3 regions of the Viridibacillus sp. FSL E2-0187 genome follow, and region 2 is predicted to be linked to each of the others. Evidence: a T-box and tRNA genes for the amino acid it is inferred to sense, from the RefSeq annotation. Region 2 holds a T-box; the other regions hold tRNA genes.
What was found. A T-box is a leader RNA that pairs with one kind of tRNA and senses whether it is charged. The one in region 2 lies ahead of ileS (isoleucine--tRNA ligase), so its partner is inferred to be a tRNA-Ile.

Region 1 (3,342 bases), 1.7 Mb from region 2:
ACAAGTACGTTAGTAACTGAACGTACCTTGACGGTACCTTATTAGAAAGCCACGGCTAACTACGTGCCAGCAGCCGCGGTAATACGTAGGTGGCAAGCGTTGTCCGGATTTATTGGGCGTAAAGCGCGCGCAGGTGGTTTCTTAAGTCTGATGTGAAAGCCCACGGCTCAACCGTGGAGGGTCATTGGAAACTGGGAGACTTGAGTGCAGAAGAGGAAAGTGGAATTCCAAGTGTAGCGGTGAAATGCGTAGAGATTTGGAGGAACACCAGTGGCGAAGGCGACTTTCTGGTCTGTAACTGACACTGAGGCGCGAAAGCGTGGGGAGCAAACAGGATTAGATACCCTGGTAGTCCACGCCGTAAACGATGAGTGCTAAGTGTTAGGGGGTTTCCGCCCCTTAGTGCTGCAGCTAACGCATTAAGCACTCCGCCTGGGGAGTACGGCCGCAAGGTTGAAACTCAAAGGAATTGACGGGGGCCCGCACAAGCGGTGGAGCATGTGGTTTAATTCGAAGCAACGCGAAGAACCTTACCAGGTCTTGACATCCCAATGACCGCTCTAGAGATAGAGTTTTCCCTTCGGGGACATTGGTGACAGGTGGTGCATGGTTGTCGTCAGCTCGTGTCGTGAGATGTTGGGTTAAGTCCCGCAACGAGCGCAACCCTTGATCTTAGTTGCCATCATTTAGTTGGGCACTCTAAGGTGACTGCCGGTGACAAACCGGAGGAAGGTGGGGATGACGTCAAATCATCATGCCCCTTATGACCTGGGCTACACACGTGCTACAATGGACGATACAAAGAGTCGCTAACTCGCGAGGGTATGCTAATCTCATAAAATCGTTCTCAGTTCGGATTGTAGGCTGCAACTCGCCTACATGAAGCCGGAATCGCTAGTAATCGTGGATCAGCATGCCACGGTGAATACGTTCCCGGGCCTTGTACACACCGCCCGTCACACCACGAGAGTTTGTAACACCCGAAGTCGGTGAGGTAACCTTTATGGGGCCAGCCGCCGAAGGTGGGATAGATGATTGGGGTGAAGTCGTAACAAGGTAGCCGTATCGGAAGGTGCGGCTGGATCACCTCCTTTCTAAGGATAATTACGGAAACAGATCTTGGATCTGTCGATTAACGTCTTGCGTTCAGTTTTGAAGGTTTATAAAAACCTTATATTTTTCCGAAAAAGGGGCCTATAGCTCAGCTGGTTAGAGCGCACGCCTGATAAGCGTGAGGTCGATGGTTCGAGTCCATTTAGGCCCACCATTTTTCTTTTTTGGGGCCTTAGCTCAGCTGGGAGAGCGCCTGCCTTGCACGCAGGAGGTCAGCGGTTCGATCCCGCTAGGCTCCACCAATATTGTTCTTTGAAAACTGGATAAAACGACATTGAAGCAAATTAAGTAACACATTTTTTATTATTAAGTTTTTTAGGCTTAATAACTAACTTTTAGGTTAAGTTATTAAGGGCGCATGGCGGATGCCTTGGCACTAGGAGCCGAAGAAGGACGGCACTAACACCGATATGCTTCGGGGAGCTGTAAGTGAGCTTTGATCCGGAGATTTCCGAATGGGGGAACCCACTGTTCGTAATGGAGCAGTATCTTGACGTGAATACATAGCGTCTTGATGGCAGACCCAGGGAACTGAAACATCTAAGTACCTGGAGGAAGAGAAAGAAAAATCGATTCCCTGAGTAGCGGCGAGCGAAACGGGAATAGCCCAAACCAAGAGGCTTGCCTCTTGGGGTTGTAGGACACTCTATATGGAGTTACAAAGGAATGAGTTAAACGAAGCGGTCTGGAAAGGCCCGCCAGAGCAGGTAACAGCCCTGTAGTTGAAAGTTCATTCTCTCTTGAGTGTATCCTGAGTACGGCGGAACACGTGAAATTCCGTCGGAATCTGGGAGGACCATCTCCCAAGGCTAAATACTACCTAGTGACCGATAGTGAACCAGTACCGTGAGGGAAAGGTGAAAAGCACCCCGGAAGGGGAGTGAAATAGATCCTGAAACCATGTGCCTACAAGTAGTTAGAGCCCGTTAATGGGTGATAGCGTGCCTTTTGTAGAATGAACCGGCGAGTTACGATTACATGCGAGGTTAAGTTTTAGAAGACGGAGCCGTAGCGAAAGCGAGTCTGAATAGGGCGAATGAGTATGTGGTTGTAGACCCGAAACCAGGTGATCTACCCATGTCCAGGGTGAAGGTAAGGTAACACTTACTGGAGGCCCGAACCCACGTACGTTGAAAAGTGCGGGGATGAGGTGTGGGTAGCGGAGAAATTCCAATCGAACCTGGAGATAGCTGGTTCTCTCCGAAATAGCTTTAGGGCTAGCCTCGTGATAGAGAATCCTGGAGGTAGAGCACTGTTTGAACTAGGGGTCCATCCCGGATTACCGAATTCAGACAAACTCCGAATGCCAGTGATTTATGCACGGGAGTCAGACTGCGAGTGATAAGATCCGTAGTCAAAAGGGAAACAGCCCAGACCACCAGCTAAGGTCCCAAAGTAATTGTTAAGTGGAAAAGGATGTGACGTTGCTTAGACAACCAGGATGTTGGCTCAGAAGCAGCCATCATTTAAAGAGTGCGTAATAGCTCACTGGTCGAGTGACGCTGCGCCGAAAATGTATCGGGGCTAAACAATTCACCGAAGCTGTGGATGGACATCTTAGATGTCCGTGGTAGGAGAGCGTTCTAAGTGCTGTGAAGTCAGACCGGAAGGACTGGTGGAGCGCTTAGAAGTGAGAATGCCGGTATGAGTAGCGAAAGACGGGTGAGAATCCCGTCCACCGAATGACTAAGGTTTCCTGAGGAAGGCTCGTCCGCTCAGGGTTAGTCGGGACCTAAGCCGAGGCCGATAGGCGTAGGCGATGGACAACAGGTTGATATTCCTGTACCACCTATTTACCATTTGAGCAATGGGGGGACGCAGTAGGATAGGGTAAGCATGCTGTTGGTTATGCATGTTCAAGCAGTGAGGCGTGAAATGAGGCAAATCCCATTTCTATAACGTTGAGCTGTGATGACGAGGACGTATGTCCGGAGTTCCTGATTTCACACTGCCAAGAAAAGCCTCTAGCGAGGTAAAAGGTGCCCGTACCGCAAACCGACACAGGTAGTCGAGGAGAGAATCCTAAGGTGTGCGAGAGAACTCTCGTTAAGGAACTCGGCAAAATGACCCCGTAACTTCGGGAGAAGGGGTGCTCTAGTAGGGTGAAAGCCCGAGAGAGCCGCAGTGAATAGGCCCAGGCGACTGTTTAGCAAAAACACAGGTCTCTGCAAAACCGTAAGGTGACGTATAGGGGCTGACGCCTGCCCGGTGCTGGAAGGTTAAGAGGAG
Region 2 (3,342 bases):
ATTAATAACTGCTTCATCCGCTTTTGGATAGTCTTGTAGGTGTACGCTATTGTCGTGTAGTTTTAAATGAATGTCCTCTGCGATATAAGGTACAAAAGGTGCTAGTAAGCGGCTAATTGTACTTAAAGTCTCAAATAGGGTAGAGTATGCTGCTTTTTTGTCTTCTGATAGACCAGAAGCCCAGAAACGATTTCTAGAACGTCTTACATACCAATTACTCACTTCATCAACTAACGCTGCAATCTCTCTTGTTGCAGCTGTAAATTGGAACTCATCCATATACTCTGCTACAACTTTGACTGTATTATGCAAACGAGATAGCATCCATTGATCTAAGATTGTTTTCTTGCCTGTTTGATTTGCATCGTATTCAAAACCATCAATTTTCGCATACATCGCATAAAATTTATACGTATTATCTAATGTATCAACTAGTTTTGATTTTGCATCTTGCACAGTCTTTTTCGAGAATCGTTTAGGATTCCAAGGCGAACTATCGATCAAGAATGCCCAACGTAGAGCATCAGCACCATATTCTTGAATCAATTCAACTGGATCTAGAGCGTTACCTTTACTCTTCGACATTTTCTGACCGTTCTCATCTAATACATGACCTAATGATAAGACGTTCTTATATGGTGCCTGACCAGTGAATAGTGTAGAGACTGCTAATAGGCTATAGAAGAAGCCACGTGTTTGGTCAATTCCTTCAATGATGACATCTGCAGGGAATTGTTTATTAAATTTCTCTTTGTTATCAAATGGATAGTGATGTTGTGCAAATGGCATTGAACCGCTGTCAAACCAAACGTCAATAACTTCTGGCGTTCTTTCCATCTGGCCATGACATTTAGGGCAAGCGCATTGGACATCATCAATATATGGTTTGTGAAGCTCTATACCATCATCCAAATTAGTTGTAGCGATTTCTTTTAATTCATCAATGCTACCAGGTGCTACTTCATAGCCACAATCATCACAGATCCATACATTTAATGGAGTACCCCAGTAGCGGTTTCGGCTAATATTCCAATCTACAAGGTTTTCAAGGAAGTTTCCGAAACGTCCGTTTTTGATGTGCTCAGGATACCAAGTGATGGTTTCGTTATTCGCAAGCATTTGGTCTTTTAGTGACGACATATTGATAAACCAGCTATCTGTAGCATAGTAAAGAAGTGGTGAATCACAACGCCAGCAGTGTGGGTAGCTATGCTCATACTTTTCTTTGCTAAAGAGTAGACCTTTTTCAGACAGCATTTTAATAATATCTACGTCACAGTCTTTCACAAATTTGCCTTCAAGATCAACTACCTCTGCTGTGTAACGACCTTGCAAGTCAACCACATTCACAAAAGATAAGCCATTTTGTTGAATAGTTTTATAGTCATCTTCACCGTAAGCTGGTGCGATATGAACGATACCGGTACCACTGCTCTCCGTTACGTATTCAGCTAATACAACGATATGTCCTTTTTCGACAGTTACATAATTGAATGGAGGTAAATAACATACGCCTTCAAATTCATGTCCTTTGTGCTCACTTAGAACTTCAACATCTCCACCCATTACTTTTTCAGCTAATGATTTAGCGACAATAAAGATCTCTGATCCTTTTTGAACCCTTACATACGTTAGCTCTGAATTCATAGCAAGTGCTACATTAGCAGGTAAAGTCCAAGGTGTTGTCGTCCAACCTAAGAAGAATTCATTTTCTTTATCAGCTAATTTAAATTTCACAGTAGCAGATAAATCTTTCACATCTTTATAACCTTGTGCGACCTCATGAGAACTTAATGATGTTTGGCAGCTAGGGCAGTAAGGTGATACACGATGTCCTTTATATAACAAATTGTCTTTATGCACTTTACTCAAGATGTTCCATACACTTTCGATATAGTCATTGCTTAATGTCATATAAGGATCATCCATATCAACCCAATAACCTAATTCTTCAGTAAACGAACGCCATTTCTTCTCGTAAGTGAAGACACTTTCCTTACATTTGTTGATAAATGGCTCAATACCATACCGTTCAATCTCTTGTTTACCTGAAATACCTAGTTGCTTTTCAACACCAAGTTCTACAGGAAGACCGTGTGTATCCCAGCCTGCTTTTCTTTCTACTTGGAATCCTTGCATCGTTTTATAACGTGCCACAACATCTTTAATCGTTCTGCCAAATGCATGGCCTACATGGGGTAGCCCGTTTGCAGTTGGTGGACCTTCGTAAAAAACAAACGGTGTGCGTCCTTCTCTTGCATCAACAGAAGCTTGAAAAGTATCTTTTTCTGTCCACATGTTACGAATGCGTTGTTCACGCTGTACTGTATTTTCTTTAATTTCATTCGAATTCATTGATATCGCTCCAATACTAAATTATATAAAAACATACAAAAAACCCCGTCCCAAGTAAGGGACGGGGTTAACCGCGATACCACCCTAATTCTATTGAAAACCGCTCAATAGCACTCAGCAACGTACAATCATACGTGTTCCTTTTAACGGCGGACACCCGGATAGACCTACTAAATCTTCAGACTATCTTCTCAGAGAGGATCTTCACATTACACTTAAACACTGACTTGCACCGATCTGTCAGCTCTCTAGGGAATAAGATGTAACGCTACTCTTTCTCATCAACGAATTTGTATGCTTTTATTGAAAATTATCGTAACAGAACAGAAAAAAATTGTCAAATAATTAATGTAGGTATTTTTATTTTAAAAGGAATGAAAGAAAGTGAGGGATGTTACTAATTTATAGGTGTAGAACCTAGGCATTTAGAGTTTAGAGAATGTAGAAATTTAATAATTCAAAAATGAACGGACGTTTTGTAGAATTAGGCAACTGAAAATAGTGTAATATGAAAAGGATATAATATATTCAAAATAATCTATAAATAAATTACTTAATGTAGTAGAAAGATTGAATTCAATATAGCGTTTTAGAACACAAAGATACACAAATCTATTTTTCGCGAACGCTCACAGCAAATAGAATTAGTATTTAAAAACTTGTTAACCATTGATATATAAGGCTTTAAAGAGTGTTTTCTTATTGAATTTTCATTGCATAAAACACTCATTTTTGGACTGATAAAGGAAAATCAAAGTAGATTTTAGTGGTTTTTGTCATTTTGTGAATTCAATTTTTAATTTTGAAATGTTACTATTAATTTTACCAATCTATTTTTTGTACGATAGTAAGACTATAAATAACATTTACATTAAGTGATAAACAAAAGCGAAGCGGTGATCAAAAATGAAATTTATTGAAATAGGAATTGGCAATACATGGATTGTTAGAACAGAGACGGAATTAGAGGAAGGTTCTGAATTTGAG
Region 3 (3,342 bases), on a different contig from region 2:
GCTGCTTCTGAGCCAACATCCTGGTTGTCTAAGCAACGTCACATCCTTTTCCACTTAACAATTACTTTGGGACCTTAGCTGGTGGTCTGGGCTGTTTCCCTTTTGACTACGGATCTTATCACTCGCAGTCTGACTCCCGTGCATAAATCACTGGCATTCGGAGTTTGTCTGAATTCGGTAATCCGGGATGGACCCCTAGTTCAAACAGTGCTCTACCTCCAGGATTCTCTATCACGAGGCTAGCCCTAAAGCTATTTCGGAGAGAACCAGCTATCTCCAGGTTCGATTGGAATTTCTCCGCTACCCACACCTCATCCCCGCACTTTTCAACGTACGTGGGTTCGGGCCTCCAGTAAGTGTTACCTTACCTTCACCCTGGACATGGGTAGATCACCTGGTTTCGGGTCTACAACCACATACTCATTCGCCCTATTCAGACTCGCTTTCGCTACGGCTCCGTCTTCTAAAACTTAACCTCGCATGTAATCGTAACTCGCCGGTTCATTCTACAAAAGGCACGCTATCACCCATTAACGGGCTCTAACTACTTGTAGGCACATGGTTTCAGGATCTATTTCACTCCCCTTCCGGGGTGCTTTTCACCTTTCCCTCACGGTACTGGTTCACTATCGGTCACTAGGTAGTATTTAGCCTTGGGAGATGGTCCTCCCAGATTCCGACGGAATTTCACGTGTTCCGCCGTACTCAGGATACACTCAAGAGAGAATGAACTTTCAACTACAGGGCTGTTACCTGCTCTGGCGGGCCTTTCCAGACCGCTTCGTTTAACTCATTCCTTTGTAACTCCATATAGAGTGTCCTACAACCCCAAGAGGCAAGCCTCTTGGTTTGGGCTATTCCCGTTTCGCTCGCCGCTACTCAGGGAATCGATTTTTCTTTCTCTTCCTCCAGGTACTTAGATGTTTCAGTTCCCTGGGTCTGCCATCAAGACGCTATGTATTCACGTCAAGATACTGCTCCATTACGAACAGTGGGTTCCCCCATTCGGAAATCTCCGGATCAAAGCTCACTTACAGCTCCCCGAAGCATATCGGTGTTAGTGCCGTCCTTCTTCGGCTCCTAGTGCCAAGGCATCCGCCATGCGCCCTTAATAACTTAACCTAAAAGTTAGTTATTAAGCCTAAAAAACTTAATAATAAAAAATGTGTTACTTAATTTGCTTCAATGTCGTTTTATCCAGTTTTCAAAGAACAATATTGGTGGAGCCTAGCGGGATCGAACCGCTGACCTCCTGCGTGCAAGGCAGGCGCTCTCCCAGCTGAGCTAAGGCCCCAAAAAAGAAAAATGGTGGGCCTAAATGGACTCGAACCATCGACCTCACGCTTATCAGGCGTGCGCTCTAACCAGCTGAGCTATAGGCCCCTTTTTCGGAAAAATATAAGGTTTTTATAAACCTTCAAAACTGAACGCAAGACGTTAATCGACAGATCCAAGATCTGTTTCCGTAATTATCCTTAGAAAGGAGGTGATCCAGCCGCACCTTCCGATACGGCTACCTTGTTACGACTTCACCCCAATCATCTATCCCACCTTCGGCGGCTGGCCCCATAAAGGTTACCTCACCGACTTCGGGTGTTACAAACTCTCGTGGTGTGACGGGCGGTGTGTACAAGGCCCGGGAACGTATTCACCGTGGCATGCTGATCCACGATTACTAGCGATTCCGGCTTCATGTAGGCGAGTTGCAGCCTACAATCCGAACTGAGAACGATTTTATGAGATTAGCATACCCTCGCGAGTTAGCGACTCTTTGTATCGTCCATTGTAGCACGTGTGTAGCCCAGGTCATAAGGGGCATGATGATTTGACGTCATCCCCACCTTCCTCCGGTTTGTCACCGGCAGTCACCTTAGAGTGCCCAACTAAATGATGGCAACTAAGATCAAGGGTTGCGCTCGTTGCGGGACTTAACCCAACATCTCACGACACGAGCTGACGACAACCATGCACCACCTGTCACCAATGTCCCCGAAGGGAAAACTCTATCTCTAGAGCGGTCATTGGGATGTCAAGACCTGGTAAGGTTCTTCGCGTTGCTTCGAATTAAACCACATGCTCCACCGCTTGTGCGGGCCCCCGTCAATTCCTTTGAGTTTCAACCTTGCGGCCGTACTCCCCAGGCGGAGTGCTTAATGCGTTAGCTGCAGCACTAAGGGGCGGAAACCCCCTAACACTTAGCACTCATCGTTTACGGCGTGGACTACCAGGGTATCTAATCCTGTTTGCTCCCCACGCTTTCGCGCCTCAGTGTCAGTTACAGACCAGAAAGTCGCCTTCGCCACTGGTGTTCCTCCAAATCTCTACGCATTTCACCGCTACACTTGGAATTCCACTTTCCTCTTCTGCACTCAAGTCTCCCAGTTTCCAATGACCCTCCACGGTTGAGCCGTGGGCTTTCACATCAGACTTAAGAAACCACCTGCGCGCGCTTTACGCCCAATAAATCCGGACAACGCTTGCCACCTACGTATTACCGCGGCTGCTGGCACGTAGTTAGCCGTGGCTTTCTAATAAGGTACCGTCAAGGTACGTTCAGTTACTAACGTACTTGTTCTTCCCTTACAACAGAGTTTTACGATCCGAAAACCTTCATCACTCACGCGGCGTTGCTCCATCAGACTTTCGTCCATTGTGGAAGATTCCCTACTGCTGCCTCCCGTAGGAGTTTGGGCCGTGTCTCAGTCCCAATGTGGCCGATCACCCTCTCAGGTCGGCTATGCATCGTTGCCTTGGTAGGCCATTACCCCACCAACTAGCTAATGCACCGCGGGCCCATCTAGTAGTGACAGCCGAAACCGCCTTTCAGCATTTTGCCATGTGACAAAATGGATTATTCGGTATTAGCCCCGGTTTCCCGGAGTTATCCCAATCTACTAGGTAGGTTGCCCACGTGTTACTCACCCGTCCGCCGCTAAATCAGAAGAAGCAAGCTTCTTCATCATTCGCTCGACTTGCATGTATTAGGCACGCCGCCAGCGTTCGTCCTGAGCCAGGATCAAACTCTCCATAAAAGTAGTTTGAAAGCTCATTAGCTTTGCTAGCGTATCATCCAAAGATGATATCTATTTTTGTTTTGATCCACCAACAGAGTTGATGTTCAAAAACATTTATTGATTAACGTCTTGCATGTTCAGTTTTCAAGGTTCATAAGATATATATGGTGGAGCCTAGCGGGATCGAACCGCTGACCTCCTGCGTGCAAGGCAGGCGCTCTCCCAGCTGAGCTAAGGCCCCGTGTGGGTATAAGTAATAATGGTCGGGAAGACAGGATTCGAACCTGCGACCCCTTGGTCCCAAACCAAGTGCTCTACCAAGCTGAGC

Region 1: it has a tRNA-Ile gene. The T-box ahead of ileS (isoleucine--tRNA ligase) is inferred to sense a tRNA for this amino acid. The anticodon was not compared.
Region 3: it has a tRNA-Ile gene. The T-box ahead of ileS (isoleucine--tRNA ligase) is inferred to sense a tRNA for this amino acid. The anticodon was not compared.

What each region holds. Positions count from the first base shown of each region.
Region 1 is NZ_JBBOVG010000001.1:190,464-193,805, forward strand. Features, by position in the region: rRNA gene MHH85_RS00800 (16S ribosomal RNA) at 1-1,094, shown strand, start outside; tRNA gene MHH85_RS00805 (tRNA-Ile) at 1,191-1,267, shown strand; tRNA gene MHH85_RS00810 (tRNA-Ala) at 1,280-1,355, shown strand; rRNA gene MHH85_RS00815 (23S ribosomal RNA) at 1,452-3,342, shown strand, end outside.
Region 2 is NZ_JBBOVG010000001.1:1,933,327-1,936,668, forward strand. Features, by position in the region: gene ileS (isoleucine--tRNA ligase) at 1-2,340, opposite strand, end outside; T-box leader at 2,410-2,649, opposite strand; gene MHH85_RS09360 (DUF3977 family protein) at 3,262-3,342, shown strand, end outside.
Region 3 is NZ_JBBOVG010000002.1:296,513-299,854, reverse strand. Features, by position in the region: rRNA gene MHH85_RS20635 (23S ribosomal RNA) at 1-1,122, opposite strand, end outside; tRNA gene MHH85_RS20630 (tRNA-Ala) at 1,219-1,294, opposite strand; tRNA gene MHH85_RS20625 (tRNA-Ile) at 1,307-1,383, opposite strand; rRNA gene MHH85_RS20620 (16S ribosomal RNA) at 1,480-3,032, opposite strand; tRNA gene MHH85_RS20615 (tRNA-Ala) at 3,180-3,255, opposite strand; tRNA gene MHH85_RS20610 (tRNA-Pro) at 3,275-3,342, opposite strand, start outside.